DNA from 4 places in the Endobacterium panacihumi genome. Region 3 is predicted to be linked to each of the others. Evidence: riboswitches for the same ligand, from Rfam matches in the RefSeq annotation. Region 3 holds a riboswitch; each other region holds the start of a gene.
The links. Region 3 has a riboswitch for cobalamin ahead of metE (5-methyltetrahydropteroyltriglutamate--homocysteine S-methyltransferase). Riboswitches for the same ligand answer to the same signal wherever they lie in the genome.

Region 1 (4,160 bases), on a different contig from region 3:
CGAGATAACCGTGCAGGTTCATCTGGCCGAGGCCGATCGCGTGGCTGTCTTCATTGCCCTTGGCGACTGAAGGCACCGAGGTGATGTTGCTCATTTCGGACACGGCAGTCAGCGCGCGGATCGAGGTTTCGATCGTCTGGCCGAAATCGGTACTGTCCATCGCGGCCGCGATATTGAGCGAGCCGAGATTGCAGGAAATGTCCTTGCCCATCTTGGAATAGGAGAGGTCGTCGTTGAACTCGCTCGCATCGCTGACCTGCAGGATTTCCGAGCAGAGATTGCTCATGGTGATGCGACCGGCAATCGGGTTCGCCCTGTTCACCGTGTCCTCGAACATGATGTAGGGATAACCGCTTTCGAACTGGATTTCGGCGATGACCTGGAAGAATTCGCGCGCCTTGATCTTCTTCTTGCGTATACGGCCGTCCTCGACCATTTCCTGATATTTTTCGCTCACCGAAATCTCGGTGAACGGCACGCCGTAAAAACGCTCCACATCATGCGGCGAGAACAGGTACATGTCCTCGTTGTTGCGGGCGAGTTCAAAGGTAATGTCGGGAATGACGACGCCGAGCGACAGCGTCTTGATGCGGATTTTTTCGTCGGCATTTTCGCGCTTGGTATCGAGAAAACGCATGATGTCCGGGTGATGGGCATGCAGGTAGACGGCTCCTGCTCCCTGCCGCGCACCCAGCTGGTTGGCATAGGAGAAACTATCCTCCAGCAGTTTCATCACCGGAATGACGCCCGACGACTGGTTTTCGATCTGCTTGATCGGTGCGCCCATTTCGCGAAGGTTGGTAAGCGACAGCGCCACACCGCCGCCGCGCTTGGAAAGCTGCAGCGCCGAATTGATCGAGCGGCCGATGCTTTCCATGTTATCTTCCACGCGCAGGAGGAAGCAGGAGACGAGTTCGCCGCGCTGTTTCTTGCCGGCATTGAGGAAGGTCGGCGTTGCCGGCTGGAAACGGCCGGAAATGATCTCGTCGACGAGATCGCGGGCAAGCTTTTCATCGCCGCGGGCCAGCGCCAGCGCCACCATGCAGACGCGGTCCTCGTAGCGCTCGAGATAGCGTTTCCCGTCAAACGTCTTCAGCGTGTAGCTGGTGTAATATTTGAAAGCGCCCAAAAAGGTCGGGAAGCGGAATTTCTTGTCATAGGCGTGGTCGAACAGGTCACGCACGAAATTGAAAGAATACTGGTCGAGAACCTCCTGCTCGTAATAACCTTCGGTCACAAGGTAATCGAGCTTTTCCCGCAGGTTATGGAAGAACACCGTGTTCTGGTTCACGTGCTGCAGAAAATACTGCTTTGCCGCCTGCCGGTCGCGGTCGAGCTGGATTTTTCCATGCTCGTCATAAAGATTCAGCATGGCGTTGAGGGCATGGTAATCCAGCCCCGTCTCGGGTGGCTTGGCCGTTGTCACTGGTTTGTCGAAGCTTGTCGCGTCCAAAATCGTTCCAATCCGTGTCTGACGTTGTCGACATCTTCCTGCGTGCCCAGAAGCTCGAACTTGTAAAGAAATGGCACCTGGCACTTGGCGGAAATGATGTCCCCGGCGATGCAATAGGCTGCGCCGAAATTGGTGTTGCCCGCGGCAATGACGCCGCGGATGTTGGATCTGTTGTCCGCATCGTTGAGGAAGCGGATCACCTGTTTGGGAACGGCGCCCTTGTTTTCGCCGCCGCCATAGGTCGGAACGATCAGGACGAACGGGTTGGGTGCGCAAAGCGCCTCATCGCTGCAGATCGGAATGCGCCGGGCGGTCAGACCCAGCTTTTCCACGAACCGATGGGTGTTTTCCGATTTCGTGGAGAAATAGACGACGCTCATCGCGATGATGGTCAGGCGAGGGCGCTGATCATGTCCGGGCGAAAACCTGCCCAATGCTGCTCGCCGGCAATGACCACAGGCACCTGGCGGTAGCCGAGGCCCTGCACGAGGTCATAAGCCTCGGCATCTGCGGACACGTCGATAATGGTGTAGTCGATGCCCTGACGGTCGAGCGCGCGGGTGGTTGCGGTGCACTGGACGCAGGCGGGCTTGCTGTAGACGGTGATGGTCATGGTCGTTCCTCGTGAAAAATGAGCATGCGGAAGCGTTCGCACCTCGGTCGATGTCCGGGCGAAGATGACGGGAAATGAAGGTGTCGCTGTCGGTGGCCGAGCGTCAGGCGCTCGTCGTGGCCACGCTGCGCCGCAAACCCGCAAACCGACATGGGTAGATGGGCCGACGCATCGACTGCTTGCAGAAACTCAAGAACATAAAACTTCACCCCGAAGCATTTTTGCGGGACATTCGGGGAGGCGCATGCGCAGGATCATCCCGCACCTATACGCGACCTTCGGACACCCCGCCCGTGGACGTTTCCGTGCAAGGCAGGTCTCCTGGCTTGCGGGTCACGGCATTCGTTCCGCCTTCCCAACGCTTTTGGCGTCAGTGGCCTGCTCGATCGAATGCTCGCCGCTTACAGTTGCGGGGGCAGCTCCGGCATTATGGCACCCGTCATGGGTATCACGCACCGAATTCCCGTCTTAGCTTCCGATGCGAATCGGAAGAACCTTGAACACTATATATGGTAGACGAGGCAAAAATTTCGTCAACGGATATGTTGTTTCGGCTCGGTCAAGTCTGGGGAAAACGAGGGGGCTTGCCGCACGAGGTCACGGTCACCGAAACTTTTTCACGTAAATTTATTTACGTACGAATTCAAAAATATTGACGCGCGTAAAATTTAGGACATATGATGAAAAATCAGCCGGCAAGAGGAGGCCCGCCGGCTGGATGTGTGCTCATAAGGCCTCAAGGACGGGAGGAATGAATATGACCCTCAAGAATTTCGCAAAGACGCTGCTGGTTTCCGCCAGCCTCACGCTCGCCGCTGCCGCTGCCCATGCCGAAGGCATCGGTGCATCGTTGCTCACGCAGCAGCATCCTTTCTATAACGAGCTTGCCAAGGCGATCACCGCTGAAGCCAAGGCCAAAAATGTGTCGGTCGAGATCTCGATCGCCAACCAGGACCTCAACAAGCAGCTCGCCGATATCGAAGACTTCATCGTCAAGGGCGTCGACGTCATCATCATGTCGCCGGTCGACAGCAAGGGCGCTCTTGCCGCCGTTGCCCGCGCTGAAGCAGCCGGCATCAAGGTCATCACCGTCGACGTTCCTGTCGAAGGCGCCAAGGTCGCCTCCTATATCGGCACCGACAACTATGCCGGCGGCGTCAAGGCCGGTGAACTGATGGCCGAACAGCTCGGCGGCAAGGGCCAGGTCGCGATCATCGATTACCCGCTCGTGCAGTCGGTGGTGAACCGCGTCAACGGCTTCAAGGAAGCCATTGCCAAGCATCCGGACATCAAGATCGTGTCGATCCAGACCGGCATCACCCGCGCCGAAGCGCTGGCCGTTGCCCAGAACATGCTGCAGGCCAACCCGGAAATCGGCGGCATTTTCGGGTTCGGTGACGACGCTGCACTCGCTGCTGCCGTTGCCGTCAAATCCTCGGGCCTGACCGGCAAGGTCAAGGTCATCGGTTTCGACGGCATGCCGGAAGCCATCAAGGCAGTCGATGCAGATCCGGATTTCGTCGGCGTCATCCAGCAGTTCCCGGACCAGATGGGCAAGCTTGCCGTCGAAACCGCGATCAAGCTGCAGGCAGGCGAGGAAGTGCCGGCCGAACAGCCGATCGTTCCCGGCGTTTACACCAAGAAGCAGTAAGTCCTCCCAAGACGCTCTGCGCATGAGGCCATCTCTGTTTTGAGGCTGCCTCCTCCGGTGGTCCGCTCCCCCAGGCGGGCCACCGGGCATCTGCGGATTGTTCGAAGCCGCCCGCCGATGCGGTGCACGATCTGCATGATCAGGAATAGGGAGCAGCTTTCGCCGCAGTGGTGGTGTGAAGCGCTCGTTGAAAGGTGACGCCATGGAAACCTCAGGCGACAACGTGATCCTTGAGATCAAGGACATGTCCAAGGAATTCGGGGCCGTGAAGGCGCTGAAGAACATGCAGCTTTCGGTGAAGCCGGGCCGTGTTCATACCATTCTCGGCGAAAATGGTGCCGGCAAATCGACGCTGATGAAGATTCTCGCGGGCGTCTACCAGCCCACGACGGGAACCATCATGCTCGACGGCCAGCCCTATGCGCCGACCAATCCGCAGGATG
Region 2 (4,160 bases), on a different contig from region 3:
TGCAAAGGCCGCCAGCCGCCCGGCGCGCTCGGCGGAACCCGATGTCTGTACGATAATGACAGGCAGAACATCCTGTCCTGCCTGCTTTGCCTCATGCAGAAAGAAATCCGCATGCGCCTGGAGAAAACGGCTGGTGCCGAACTGTAAAATGATGCCCGTCATGGACGCTCCGCCCTGATCTGATAACTGTTTGAAACAAGGATCGGTCGAGGCGCAGCAGGCCGACAGAAATGCAATTCGCGTCGCATGCTCCCTCTCCCGTAACATGCATTAAAACTGTTCTTTTGGGATAAAAGACAATTGCCTTGCAGGCAATTTGTTTTTTATATAAAAAGAGCATTCATAAAAAACAGCTTCTGCCAAGTGTCATTTCAAGGCGCTCTCCCGGTCATGAAAACCAATGCTCTTTTCAAGCGCAGCTATAATCAGGCCCTCGACATGCTGGCCGATGCGCAGGCCGGTGCGCCGCTGCCTTCCGAGCCGGCCATGGCTGCGACACTCGGTATCAGCCGCACGACGGTGCGCGCCGTGTTGGCGGCGTTGTCCATGCGCGGCATCGTCGCGGTTGAAGGTCGCGCCAAGCAGCAATTGCGTCTGCCGAAGCGTAGTGACTATCTCGCCGATGCCGATATGGAACCGCTGGCCGATATGGTCGAGCGCAAGTTCATGGCATGGTTGGTCGGTCCCGATTGCAGCCCCGGACAAGTCATCAACGGTTTGGATCTTGCCCGCCAGTTCGGCGTGTCCACGTCAGCCATTCGTGACTGCCTCAATAAATTCAGCCATTTCGGTCTTCTGGAGCGCCAGAGCAACGGGCGCTGGCGCACGCTGGGCCTGACTGTGGATTTTGTCGGCGAGCTTTTTGATATGCGCGAGTTGATCGAGTTTCGGGCCGTCGATCGTTTTGTCGCTCTCCCGAAAGATGATCTGCTTTGGGGCGAATTGTCGCTGATCGAGGAAGAGCATCATGCAATCCTTGCCGATTTCAATAATCGCGGCCGCGATTTTTCCGACCTTGATCATCGGTTCCACAAGCTGGTGGATAGTGCCGTGCCGAACCGGTTTCTCGGCAATATCCAGGGCGTAATGTCGGTGATTTTTCACTATCATTACCAGTGGAACAAAAGAGATGAAGTGGCCCGCAATCATCGCGCGCTGCACGAGCATCTGGCCTATATCGACGGTTTGAAAAGCGGTGATCCCGCAAGGGCGCGCGAGGCATGCCGCCTGCACCTGCACACCGCGCGATCGACCATGCTGACGTCCATCGACCTTGCCTGATGCAAAACAGGCAGCATATTTTATCTTGACACGTAATGATATTACATAACATACACTATTGCCATTGACGGCGGGCACATCTGCCAGCTAACTCAGCGGCGACGGTTTCCAGCGCCGAAAGCAATGGAATTAAAAGGGAACACGGTGCGGATCCGATTTATCAGATCTCAATGCCGTGGCTGCCCCCGCAACTGTAAGCGGATCACCGTCCATCCTCGAGATGCCCGAAGGGTATCTGGCCACTGTGTCGTGATCGGCATGGGAAGGCAGGTGGACGGCATGTTCGTGAGCCAGGAGACCTGCCGTCAGGACAGAACTATCGTTACGGGCGGGGATGCCCGGAAGAGGATCACGTTATGACGCTTCCATGCGCTTGTGCGCACTCCATGGTCTTTATCCCTTTTTCGTCGATGTCGACTGTCCGCCGGCAAGCGTTCTGATACGCGCTGTCGCCCTCCATCGATCACACATTTCCAGGAGAGACCATGTTTCATTTTTCACGCCTGTCGGTCTGCGCAGGTTTGCTGGCTTCGGCCGTCGCGATCCTTCCATTTTCGACCCCGGTACAGGCTGCCGAAACCCAGTACCCTTTGACCATCAAGAATTGCGGTCTTGAACTGACCTTCAAACAGGCACCGTCGCGCACGGTGTCGGTTGGCCAGAGCGTCACCGAAGTGCTTTATCTGCTTGGCCTGTCGGACAGGGTGGTTGGCACGGCGCTCTGGGTCAGTCCGGTGCTGAAGGGGTTTGAGGAAACGAACGCCAAGGTCGAGCGCCTGGCCGACAACGATCCGAGTTTCGAAGCGGTGATCGGCAAGAAGCCGGATCTGGTGACGACCCAGTTCCAGTGGCAGATCGGTCCGGAAGGTGTGGTGGGCACGCCTGCCCAGTTCGCCGAACTCGGCGTGCCGGTCTATACCTCGCCGGCCGATTGCGTCGGCAAGGACAATTCCGGTGGTGGTGATGGCGTACGCACCGGCGTGTTTTCTATGGAGCTGATCTATCAGGAAATCCGTGATCTGGCGAAGATCTACAACGTTCAGGATCGTGGCGAAGAAGTTGTCGCCGATCTCAAGAAGCGCGAAGAAGCCGCGCGTACAAAGATCGCTTCGGCGGATGGCAAGCTCTCGGCCGTCTTCTGGTTCTCCAGTGCCGAACTCGATATCGATCCTTATGTCGCTGGTCGCCACGGCGCGCCGGGCTACATCATGTCGGCGCTCGGTATCAAGAATGTGATCGAGAGCGATGAGGAATGGCCGACCGTCGGCTGGGAAACCATCGCCAAGGCCAACCCGACGATGATCGTTGCCGGCAAGATGGATCGCCGCCGGTTCCCGGCCGATGATGTCGCCGTCAAGCACAAGTTCCTCAAGGAAGATCCCGTCGCCAGCCTGATGCCTGCCGTGAAAGAAGGCCATGTCTTCGAAATGGATGCGCAGGCTATGAACCCGACCATCCGCACCGTCGAGGGACTGGAAAAGCTGGCTGATGCCATCGCCGCCTCGGGCCTTGCCAAATAAGCTGATAGCGGTGGAACATATAACGTCAAAAATGAGTAGAACGGGCGTCGCACTTGCGGCGCTCGTCATCCTTGCCGTTGCGCTAGTCGCCGGGGCGGCGATTGGCGAAACCTCCATTCCATTTGATGTCGTGTTGAAAACGGTCGCCAACCGCGTTTTCGGCGCCGGCTACCCGCTGGAACCACTCGACGAGGGCATCGTCTGGGCCTATCGCCTCAGTCGCGCTGTCGTTGCTGCCTGTTGCGGCGCCTCGCTGGCAATCGCCGGTGCCGTGCTGCAGTCGCTGCTGCGCAATCCGCTGGCGGATCCCTACATTCTCGGCATTTCCGCCGGTGCCTCCACCGGTGCAGTTGCCGTAGCGCTTCTGGGTTTTGGCGCGGGAATGCTGACCATGCCAATGGGTGCGCTCGCGGGCGCGCTTGCCGCTTTCCTGCTCGTCAGCCTGCTGGCCATGCGCGCCGGCAGCGGCAGCAATGCTATCATCCTTGCCGGCGTTGCAGGCTCGCAGATGTTCAATGCGCTGACCTCCTTCGTCGTGACCAAGTCGGCGACGGCCGAGCAGGCGCGCGGCATCATGTTCTGGCTGCTCGGCAATCTGTCAGGTGTGCGCTGGCCGGATGTCGGTCTGGCGCTGCCGGTCACGATCATCGGTCTTCTCATTTGTCTCTGGCATGTCCGCGCACTCGACGCCTTCGCCTTCGGCAATCAGGCGGCCGCCTCGCTCGGCATCCGCGTGCGCCGCGTTCAGGTCGTCCTGATCTGTACAGCCGCCGCGATGACGGCCGCGATGGTCTCGCTGGTCGGCTCGATCGGCTTTATCGGCCTCGTCATCCCTCATGCGGCACGGCTCATCGTCGGTGTTCGACATGGGCGTCTGCTGCCGGTAACGGCATTGGTCGGGGCCGTTTTCATGATCGTCGCCGATATCCTTTCGCGCACCATCGTTTCCGGGCAGGTGCTGCCAATCGGTGTGATCACGGCTCTGTTCGGTGCCCCGGCATTTGCCTTCATTCTCGGGCAGAAGAGGACGCGACCATGAAGCTTTCTGCCCGAAATCTCAGCTGGTCCGCCGGCAGTCTGGAAATCGTGCGTGACGTTTCCTTCGACGTCGCGCCGGGTGAGTTTCTCGGCATTATCGGCCCCAACGGTTCCGGCAAAAGCACGTTGCTCTCGATGCTGGCCGGCATTCGCAAACCGCTTTCCGGACATGTGAGGCTGGGTGATGCGGCGATAAAATCCATCGGCAGCCGCCACATTGCTCAAAAGCTTGCGTTTGTGGAGCAACAGGCGGAAACCACCGAAAGAATTACGGCGCGTCAAGCCGTCGAACTGGGCCGAACGCCGTATCTTGGGCCGCTA
Region 3 (4,160 bases):
TCGGCTGGGCGCGGCCTCCCGATGCCATATGGGGCCCGACCGGATCGGTATGCTTCTTACTCATAAACCCGGCAATCCTGCTTGAATGGTTGACCTTAGCGCCCTTGCCATTCTAATGCCGGTTCCGTCCAGCCTCCAATGGCCGAAGACGATAAAACAATTGCCATTCCCCAAAGAGAGACCGCGCGACCATGGCCGATATCACAACAGAACTGGTGACGCTTCGCGATTACTGGCGTTACGCGATCTCGCGCTTCAATGCCGCCGAGCTTGGGTTCGGCCATGGCACGACGACGGCCGGCGACGATGCTGCCTTTCTTCTGCTCGACAGCCTGAATCTGCCGATCGATACGCTGGATCCGTTTCTCGATGCGCGCCTTCTGCCGGCCGAACGCCAGTTGCTGGCCGAGCGTATCGAATTGCGGGTGACCAGCCGCAAGCCGACCTCCTACATCACCAATCACGCCTATATCCAGGGCGTGCGTTTCTTTGTCGACGAGCGGGTGATCGTGCCGCGGTCGCATATCGGCGAAATCCTGTTTTCCGAATATCTCGGTGAAAACGGCTCTTCCTTCCTGCCCGATCCCCTTCAGGTGACGAGTGCCGTCGATATCTGCACCGGCTCCGGCTGCCTTGCCGTGCTGGCGGCAAAGTTTTTCCCGAATGCGGAGATCGATGCCGTCGATTTGTCCGGCGATGCGCTGGAAGTGGCGAAAATCAACGTGACCGACCATGAGGTTTCGGAACAGGTCGCGCTCTACAAGGGCGATCTTTTTGCGCCGCTGGCGGGAAAAACCTATGACCTGATCATCACCAATCCGCCCTATGTCGACCATGCCTCGATGGCCGGTTTCCCGGCGGAACATCAGGCCGAGCCGGCCATGGCGCATGATGGCGGTGAGGATGGTCTCGATCTGGTGCGAAAGATCCTCGATGACGCCGCCAATTACCTCAATCCCGAGGGCGGCATGCTGTGCGAGATCGGCTCGGGCCGCGAAATTCTGGAGGAAGAATATCCGCATCTGGACTTCTTCTGGGTGGAGACGGCGGAATCGCAGGATGCCGTGTTCTGGATTTCGGCCGAAGCGCTCGGCGTCGAATAAAGAATAAAAGATATAAGCATATCTTTATATCGCTTGACGCGATGATCGCGCTGCGGCATGGTTGCCGCATCGTGGTTCTGCGGGCATCTGCCCGGAGCTAAGAGGGAATCCGGTGCGATGCCGCAAGGCATCCATGCCGGAGCTGCCCCCGCAACTGTAAGCGGCGAGCCGCCATCCGATGGATGTCACTGGAGAAAATGCCTGAAAGGGCGCTCCGGGAAGACGGGATGGCGGTGACGACCCGCAAGCCAGGAGACCTGCCTCGATCGATAACGTCCACGGGCGGGGTCTCCCGGTGTGCCGCATTTGCGACCGGCACGCCTGTGCCCGGTCGTGATGGCGCCATGCCGCAAACCTTGCCCATAACCTCGGGGTCAAGGAAATGACTGTTTTTACTGCCAATCTCGGTTTTCCGCGCATCGGAAAACATCGCGAACTGAAATTCGCGCTCGAAGCCTATTGGTCGGGCAAGGCCGACGCGAAAACGCTGCTCGACGTGGCGCAAAAACTGCGAGCGGAAAACTGGGCGCTCCAGAAGAACGCCGGCATCGACATCATCCCGTCCAATGATTTTTCGCTTTACGACCATGTGCTCGATACGGCCGTGATGGTCGGCGCGGTGCCGGAAATTTATGGCTGGAAGGGCGGGCCGGTTACGCTCGATACCTATTTTGCCATGGCGCGCGGTGCTGAAGGCGAGGGGCATGGCGATTGCGGCCATGCGCATCATGGCGGTGTTTCGCAGGGCGTGCCGGCGCTGGAAATGACCAAATGGTTCGATACCAATTACCATTACATGGTGCCGGAAGTGGTGGAGGATCAGGCTTTTGGGCTGACCTCCGCAAAGCCGGTCGAGCATTTTATCGAGGCCAACGCGCTCGGGATCCGTACACGGCCGGTTCTGCTTGGTCCGGTGACGTTCCTGAAGCTCGCGAAGGCGCGCGGTGCTGCCTTCAAGCCGCTCGATCTGCTGCCGCGCCTGGTGCCCGTCTATCTCGAGCTGCTGCGGCAGCTGGAGGCGGCAGGCGCCGACTGGGTGCAGGTGGACGAGCCGATTGCCGTTCTGGACCTGACGGAGGGCGAACGCCACGCCTTCACGACGGCCTATACGGAATTTGCACGCGCCGTGCCGGGCATCAAGATCATGCTGGCCAGCTATTTTGGTGCTCCTGCTGATAACCTTGCAACACTGGCCACATTGCCGGTGGCGGGCCTGCATGTGGATCTGCTGCGGGCGCCGGAACAGCTTGCGAACGTGCTTTCTGCAGTGCGGGCGGATAAAATTCTGTCGCTCGGTGTGATCGACGGCCGCAATATCTGGCGTGCCGATCTTGCCGCCGTTCTGGACCGGCTGGAGCCGGTGGCGAAACAGCGGGACAATCTGCAGATCGCGCCGTCCTGCTCGCTGCTGCATGTTCCGATCGATCTTGCGCTGGAGACGGCGCTGGATGCCGAATTGAAGACGTGGCTTGCCTTCGCGACGCAGAAGCTGGACGAGATTGCCACGCTCGGTACGGCGCTTGGTCACGGCCGGGATGCGGTGTCGGAGAAAATTGCCGATGTTTCGCAGGCGGTGGCGGCGCGGGCCGTCTCGCCAAAAGTGAAGGACGCGGCCGTGCAGAGGCGGCTGGCCGGCATCGATGCCGCAATGAAGCACCGTCACAGTCCGTTTGCACAGCGTCGTGCATTGCAGTCGCAAGCGCTGCCGCTTTTCCCGACCACCACGATCGGCTCCTTCCCGCAGACGCCGGAGGTGCGCAAGGCGCGTTCGGCGCATGCCAAGGGGGCGCTGAGCGACCTGCAATACGAAACCTTTATCGAGAAGGAGACGCAAGCGGCGATCCGCTGGCAGGAGGAGATCGGGCTCGACGTGCTGGTGCATGGCGAGTTCGAGCGCAATGACATGGTGCAGTATTTTGGCGAAAAGCTTTCCGGTTTCGCCTTCACGCAACATGCCTGGGTGCAGAGTTACGGGTCGCGTTACGTGCGTCCGCCGATCATCTTTGGCGACGTATCGCGGCCGCAGCCGATGACGGTGCGCTGGTGGTCTTACGCGCAATCACTGACGGACAAGCCGGTGAAGGGCATGCTGACCGGGCCGGTGACCATCCTGAACTGGTCTTTTGTACGCGATGACCAGAGCCGCAGCGAAACGTGCCGGCAGATTGCGCTGGCCATCCGTGACGAGGTGGCTGATCTGGAAAATGCCGGCGCGGCGATGATCCAGATCGATGAGGCGGCTTTGCGTGAAGGCCTGCCGCTGAGACAGAAGGATTGGGGCATCTATCTCGACTGGGCGGTGGAGAGTTTTCGTCTGTGCGCCAGCGGCGTCGGGGATGAGACGCAGGTGCATACCCATATGTGCTATTCGGAATTCAACGACATCATCGGCGCGATTGCCGCCATGGATGCCGATGTGATTTCGATCGAAACGTCACGTTCGAAGATGGAATTGCTGGATGCGTTTCGCGATTACGATTACCCGAACGAGATCGGTCCGGGCGTGTATGACATCCATTCGCCGCGCGTGCCGGAGATCGGCGAGATGACAGCGCTGCTGACGCTGGCGCGCGGCCGGCTGGGCGACCGACAGATCTGGGTGAACCCGGATTGTGGATTGAAGACGCGCAAGTGGGACGAAGTGCGCCCGGCGCTGGTGAACATGGTGGCGGCTGCCAGAGCCCTGCGCACCGCCGCCGGCTGAACCGGCCGGCGATCATTGAAAACCCGGAAGGCGGCCCGCAAAGGCCGCCTTTTGTCTGTCGCGCAACGGGTCAGGCCGTCTCGAACACCATGGCGTGGCCGTTGATGCAATAGCGCAGGCCTGTCGGTGGCGGACCGTCCGGGAAGACGTGGCCGAGATGGCCGTTGCAATTGGCGCAGCGGATTTCCGTGCGCACCATGCCATGTGTCGTGTCACGCAGTTCGATGACGGCATCTTCCTTCACCGGCGCGAAATAGCTCGGCCATCCGCAGCCGCTGTCGAACTTGGTGTCGGAGATGAACAGCGGTTCATCGCAGGCGGCGCAGCGGTAAAGACCCTTTTCCTTGCTGTCC
Region 4 (4,160 bases), on a different contig from region 3:
GCTGCTTTTCGGCATCATCATCGTGCCGGGCATGGACATGATTTTTGTTCTGGCCAACGCGCTGACGCGGGGCCGCGCCTCCGGGCTCGCCGCCACGGCGGGTATCATGCTGGGCGGGATCGTGCATTCGCTTTATGGCGCGCTGGGGGTCGGCCTTCTGGCGAGTTTCATGCCGGTCCTGTTCAAACCACTGCTGATCATCGGCGCGCTTTACATGGCGTGGATCGGCGTCACGTTGATGCGCAGCGCGATCATCGTTGATCATGTCGGTCCGGCAGACAGCCGTTCTCATTGGGAAGCATTTCGGCGCGGGGCGGTCACCTGCCTGATGAATCCAAAGGACTATCTTTTCATGCTGGCCATCTATCCGCAGTTTCTACGTCCCGATTTCGGTCCTCTGGCACCGCAGGCCGCCATCATGGCGGTGATGACGGCAGCAACCCAGTTGGCGATTTACGGCAGCCTTGCGGTCGCTGCCGGGCGTGCCCGCGCCGCGGTCGTCGGCAATGCCTCAGCAACCATCTGGATTGGCCGGGGCGCCGGCCTGCTGCTGGTTGTCGTGTCGGTGGTGACCCTTTGGGAAGGCGTGAAGGGCGGCGTATGAGCTAACTTGAGTGGTTTTGCCGTATTTATCTGGTGAACGCAGTGTCAACGGATAATCGCAGCATCTCTGGTAGCCTGACGGAAACGTGACTTCTTTCCGTCGTTTGGCCTTGTCATTCTCCCAGCGCAGATCTTTCGGCTGCGTGTGATGCGGGCCGATCAAACCGGGAGATTTTAATGTATATCAAGACTCTGGCCGCCACGGCCGTGGCACTCTGTCTTGGCTTCGGTTCGGCTTTTGCTGCCGAACCGCAGGTCGAACGTCAGGCCGGCATGAAGGCGATCGGTGGTGCCATGGGCGCACTTGCCGCTATCGCCAAGGAACAGAAGCCGTTCGACGCGGAAGCCGTGAAGACCGCACTGACGACGATCAGCACGTCGGCCAAGGCATTTCCCGACCAGTTCCCGGTCGGCAGCGAAACCGGCCATGATACCGAAGCCTCGCCAAAGATCTGGGAAAATCCGTCCGACTTCCGTGCCAAGTCGCTGAAGCTGGCCGCGGATGCCGATGCTGTTCTGGCGGCAGCACCGACCGATGTCGCCGGCGTCATGAATGCCATGCAGACGCTGGGCGCCGAATGCGGCCAGTGCCACCAGACCTACCGTCTGAAGCGTTGATTGCGATCGGCAGCCGGGTACTGACCCGGCTGCCGTGACGCCTTGCGGCAGGAGAATGACATGGCATCGACCTTCACGAAAATCGTGGCGGCAGTGGTTGTTATGGGGGCGGCAGGTCTCGGCGGTGCTTATTCGCTGACGGCACCCGATCCGCAGCCGGAGAGCCACTGGGCCAATCTCGGCAGTCCTGATCTGGCCAATGGCGAACAGCTGTTCTGGGCGGGCGGCTGTGCCGGGTGCCATGCTGCGCCGGGTGCTGAAGGCGATGCGCTGAAGATCATGTCGGGCGGTCGGGCTTTGCCGAGCGATTTCGGCACATTCCATATTCCTAACATTTCCTCCGACAGTCAGGCCGGGATCGGTGGCTGGACAATCGCACAATTCGGCAATGCGATGACGCGTGGTGTTGGCCCGAGTGGCGAGCATCTGTATCCGTCGTTTCCGTATGGGTCCTATGCGCGGCTTTCGCCAAAAGACGTCAATGACCTTTTCGCGTACCTGAAGTCCTTGCCGGCCAGTTCCAATGTGGCGCCGGGCCACGACCTGCCGTTTCCCTTCAATATCCGGCTTGCCGTCGGTGGCTGGAAGTTTCTCTATTTCGATGACGGTCCGCGGGTAGCGCTCGCAAATGCGTCCGAACAGGTCAAGCGCGGCCAGTATCTGGTCGAAGGTCCTGGTCATTGCGGCGAATGCCATACGCCGCGCAATGCGCTGGGCGGTTTCGAGTCCGGCGCCTGGCTGGCGGGTGGCCTCAATCCGGAAGGCGATGGCCGCGTGCCCGGCATTACCTCGACCTCGGAAGGGATCAGCGCCTGGAGCGAGGACGACATCGTCAACTACCTCGAAACCGGTTTCACACCCGATTTCGACAGTGTTGGCGGATCGATGGTGGAAGTGCAGAAAAACATTGCGCATCTGCCCAAGAGCGACCTTGAAGCCATCGCTGCCTACTTGAAAGCAGTGCCGGGGAAATAATCCCGTCCTCTGAAAATGCTTCCTCGGTGTGCAGCCGTGCCGGTGCAACCGCACCTTGACACCCGCAAATGCCGGGCGCACAACTTGCCTCGCAATGGTTCCTCCTGTTTTCTCAAGTGAATGCAGGGGGATGAAAAGGGAACGCGACAGGGAGATTTCCTCATTCGCGGCTGCCCCCGCAACTGTGAGCGGCGAGTCCGGACGATGACGGCCACTGGGAAACCGGGAAGGCCAGTTTCGTGACAACGACCTGCGAGCCAGGAGACCTGCCATTGCAAATGTGAGCAACGCATGTGCAACGAGGGGTTCCATCATGCAAAAACAGACCACTGATACCGCGGCCAAACCGGCCGTCTCTTCCAGAACATCCAACCTGGTGCAATCCGCCATGGCCGGTTGCCTCGGGCTTTTCGTGATCGGTTTCGTGGGTTTTTCCCATCTCGAAGTCGTTCACAATGCTGCGCATGACGTCCGTCATGCCAACGCTTTCCCCTGCCACTGAGGGGAGCCACCATATGTTCAGAGCTATTGTCTTCTCCGCCGTCCCGGTGGGGATCATAACAGGTATTGCCATCACGCTGATGCAGATGGTCGGCACCGAGCCGCTGATCCTCAAGGCCGAAACCTATGAGAATGCAGGGCCGGCCGTGCCGGAAAGCGCGGCGCCTGACGCACATACGCATGCGTCCGGCACGCCCGCCCACGATCATGCCGCAACCGCGGCGGAAGGTGACGGGCATGATGCCGCCGGTCACGATCACGGTGAGGGGTGGGCACCCGCCGACGGTTTCGAGCGCACCGCCTATACGCTCGGCGCCAATGTGCTGACCGCGATCGGCTATTCGCTTGTGCTGACGGCCTTGCTGTCCATGGCGAACGTCTCACAGGGCTGGCGCACCGGGCTGTTTTTCGGCGTGGCGGGTTTTGCCTCGGTGATGCTGGCGCCGATGGTGGGGCTGCCGCCGGAATTGCCAGGCAGCCCGGCTGCAGAACTTGCCGCCCGTCAGACATGGTGGATTGCCACGGCCATCGCGACGGCTGCCGGTATCGGCCTGCTGGTCTTGCGGCGTGAGCCATGGGCTGCGGTGCTGGCGGTCGTCCTCATCGCGGCACCGCATGTGGTGGGCGCGCCATTGCCGCCGACCGGCGTGGAGCCGTTGGCGCCGCTCGAACTGGAGCGTCGCTTCATCGTCGTGGCAACCGTCACAAGCTTTGTTTTCTGGGCACTTTTGGGTGCGCTGAGTGGCACATTCCTGAAGCGTCTCAGTCCTTCCGCGTGAAGTGATGGAAAGGAACACGGCAGTCTGGCGTGACGATCTCGATGCGCTGAGTTTTGCCGTTTTCTCCGATGACCGCGACCATGGCGCGGCCTGCTTCGTGCATCGCCGTGCCTTTCGCATTCTGATCGGTTCCGATCCTGTCGGGGCCGATTGTCTTGCATACCATGAAAGCAATGCTGCCGCGTTTCGGGCTGCAGCGTGGGCGAAGATTGAGCGGCAAGGGATTCCGAAAGGACGTAGTCTCAATCTCAATAGCCGCGATATTCGCCGGGCGCTTGGCGATCTGGTGCCAGATCGCGGAGCGGGTGGGGGTGGTCGTTGTCGAGTATTGACTGGAAAAGACTGAATCGGAAGACGAAGGTCGTCGTAGTAATTGCAACAGTCCGGCGATCCCAGCCAAGGAGAGATCGCCGGTTTCCGCAGTTCTTACGCCAGCGCCTGCGTATATCGCATGCCTGTTACCGGCCGCGGTTTGAAATCCATGTGCTCGTAAAATCGGTGGGCGGCGAAATTGCCGGTCGCGGCGCCGACCGAAAGATAATCGCAGCCGGCATTGCGGGCGAGGTCGCGGGCGCGGGTGACCAGATGGTGGCCGATGCCGTGGCCGCGATGGCCTTCGCGCACGAAGAGATGGTGCAGATCCATGCCGCGCTTGCCCTCCTGAGCGCGGTACAACGGCACCAG

Region 1: it holds a riboswitch for cobalamin, as region 3 does, so the genes downstream of both, nrdH (glutaredoxin-like protein NrdH) here and metE (5-methyltetrahydropteroyltriglutamate--homocysteine S-methyltransferase) in region 3, are expected to answer to the same signal.
Region 2: it holds a riboswitch for cobalamin, as region 3 does, so the genes downstream of both, ACRQ1B_RS18860 (ABC transporter substrate-binding protein) here and metE (5-methyltetrahydropteroyltriglutamate--homocysteine S-methyltransferase) in region 3, are expected to answer to the same signal.
Region 4: it holds a riboswitch for cobalamin, as region 3 does, so the genes downstream of both, ACRQ1B_RS11970 (CbtB domain-containing protein) here and metE (5-methyltetrahydropteroyltriglutamate--homocysteine S-methyltransferase) in region 3, are expected to answer to the same signal.

The regions. Positions count from the first base shown of each region.
Region 1 covers NZ_JBOZRA010000002.1:462,513-466,672, forward strand. The annotation lists gene nrdE (class 1b ribonucleoside-diphosphate reductase subunit alpha) at 1-1,426, opposite strand, end outside; gene nrdI (class Ib ribonucleoside-diphosphate reductase assembly flavoprotein NrdI) at 1,423-1,833, opposite strand; gene nrdH (glutaredoxin-like protein NrdH) at 1,845-2,066, opposite strand; cobalamin riboswitch at 2,361-2,580, opposite strand; gene ACRQ1B_RS13955 (substrate-binding domain-containing protein) at 2,818-3,717, shown strand; gene ACRQ1B_RS13960 (sugar ABC transporter ATP-binding protein) at 3,920-4,160, shown strand, end outside.
Region 2 covers NZ_JBOZRA010000004.1:148,878-153,037, reverse strand. The annotation lists gene ACRQ1B_RS18870 (mannitol dehydrogenase family protein) at 1-162, opposite strand, end outside; gene ACRQ1B_RS18865 (GntR family transcriptional regulator) at 391-1,281, shown strand; cobalamin riboswitch at 1,367-1,602, shown strand; partial or broken gene ACRQ1B_RS18860 (ABC transporter substrate-binding protein) at 1,851-2,801, shown strand; gene ACRQ1B_RS18855 (FecCD family ABC transporter permease) at 2,833-3,840, shown strand; gene ACRQ1B_RS18850 (ABC transporter ATP-binding protein) at 3,837-4,160, shown strand, end outside.
Region 3 covers NZ_JBOZRA010000006.1:257,013-261,172, forward strand. The annotation lists gene prmB (50S ribosomal protein L3 N(5)-glutamine methyltransferase) at 192-1,103, shown strand; cobalamin riboswitch at 1,159-1,382, shown strand; gene metE (5-methyltetrahydropteroyltriglutamate--homocysteine S-methyltransferase) at 1,486-3,807, shown strand; gene msrB (peptide-methionine (R)-S-oxide reductase MsrB) at 3,878-4,160, opposite strand, start outside.
Region 4 covers NZ_JBOZRA010000002.1:9,737-13,896, reverse strand. The annotation lists gene ACRQ1B_RS11985 (LysE family translocator) at 1-604, shown strand, start outside; gene ACRQ1B_RS11980 (c-type cytochrome) at 781-1,221, shown strand; gene ACRQ1B_RS11975 (c-type cytochrome) at 1,324-2,196, shown strand; cobalamin riboswitch at 2,275-2,484, shown strand; gene ACRQ1B_RS11970 (CbtB domain-containing protein) at 2,510-2,698, shown strand; gene ACRQ1B_RS11965 (CbtA family protein) at 2,712-3,476, shown strand; gene ACRQ1B_RS11960 (hypothetical protein) at 3,460-3,876, opposite strand; gene ACRQ1B_RS11955 (GNAT family N-acetyltransferase) at 3,903-4,160, opposite strand, start outside.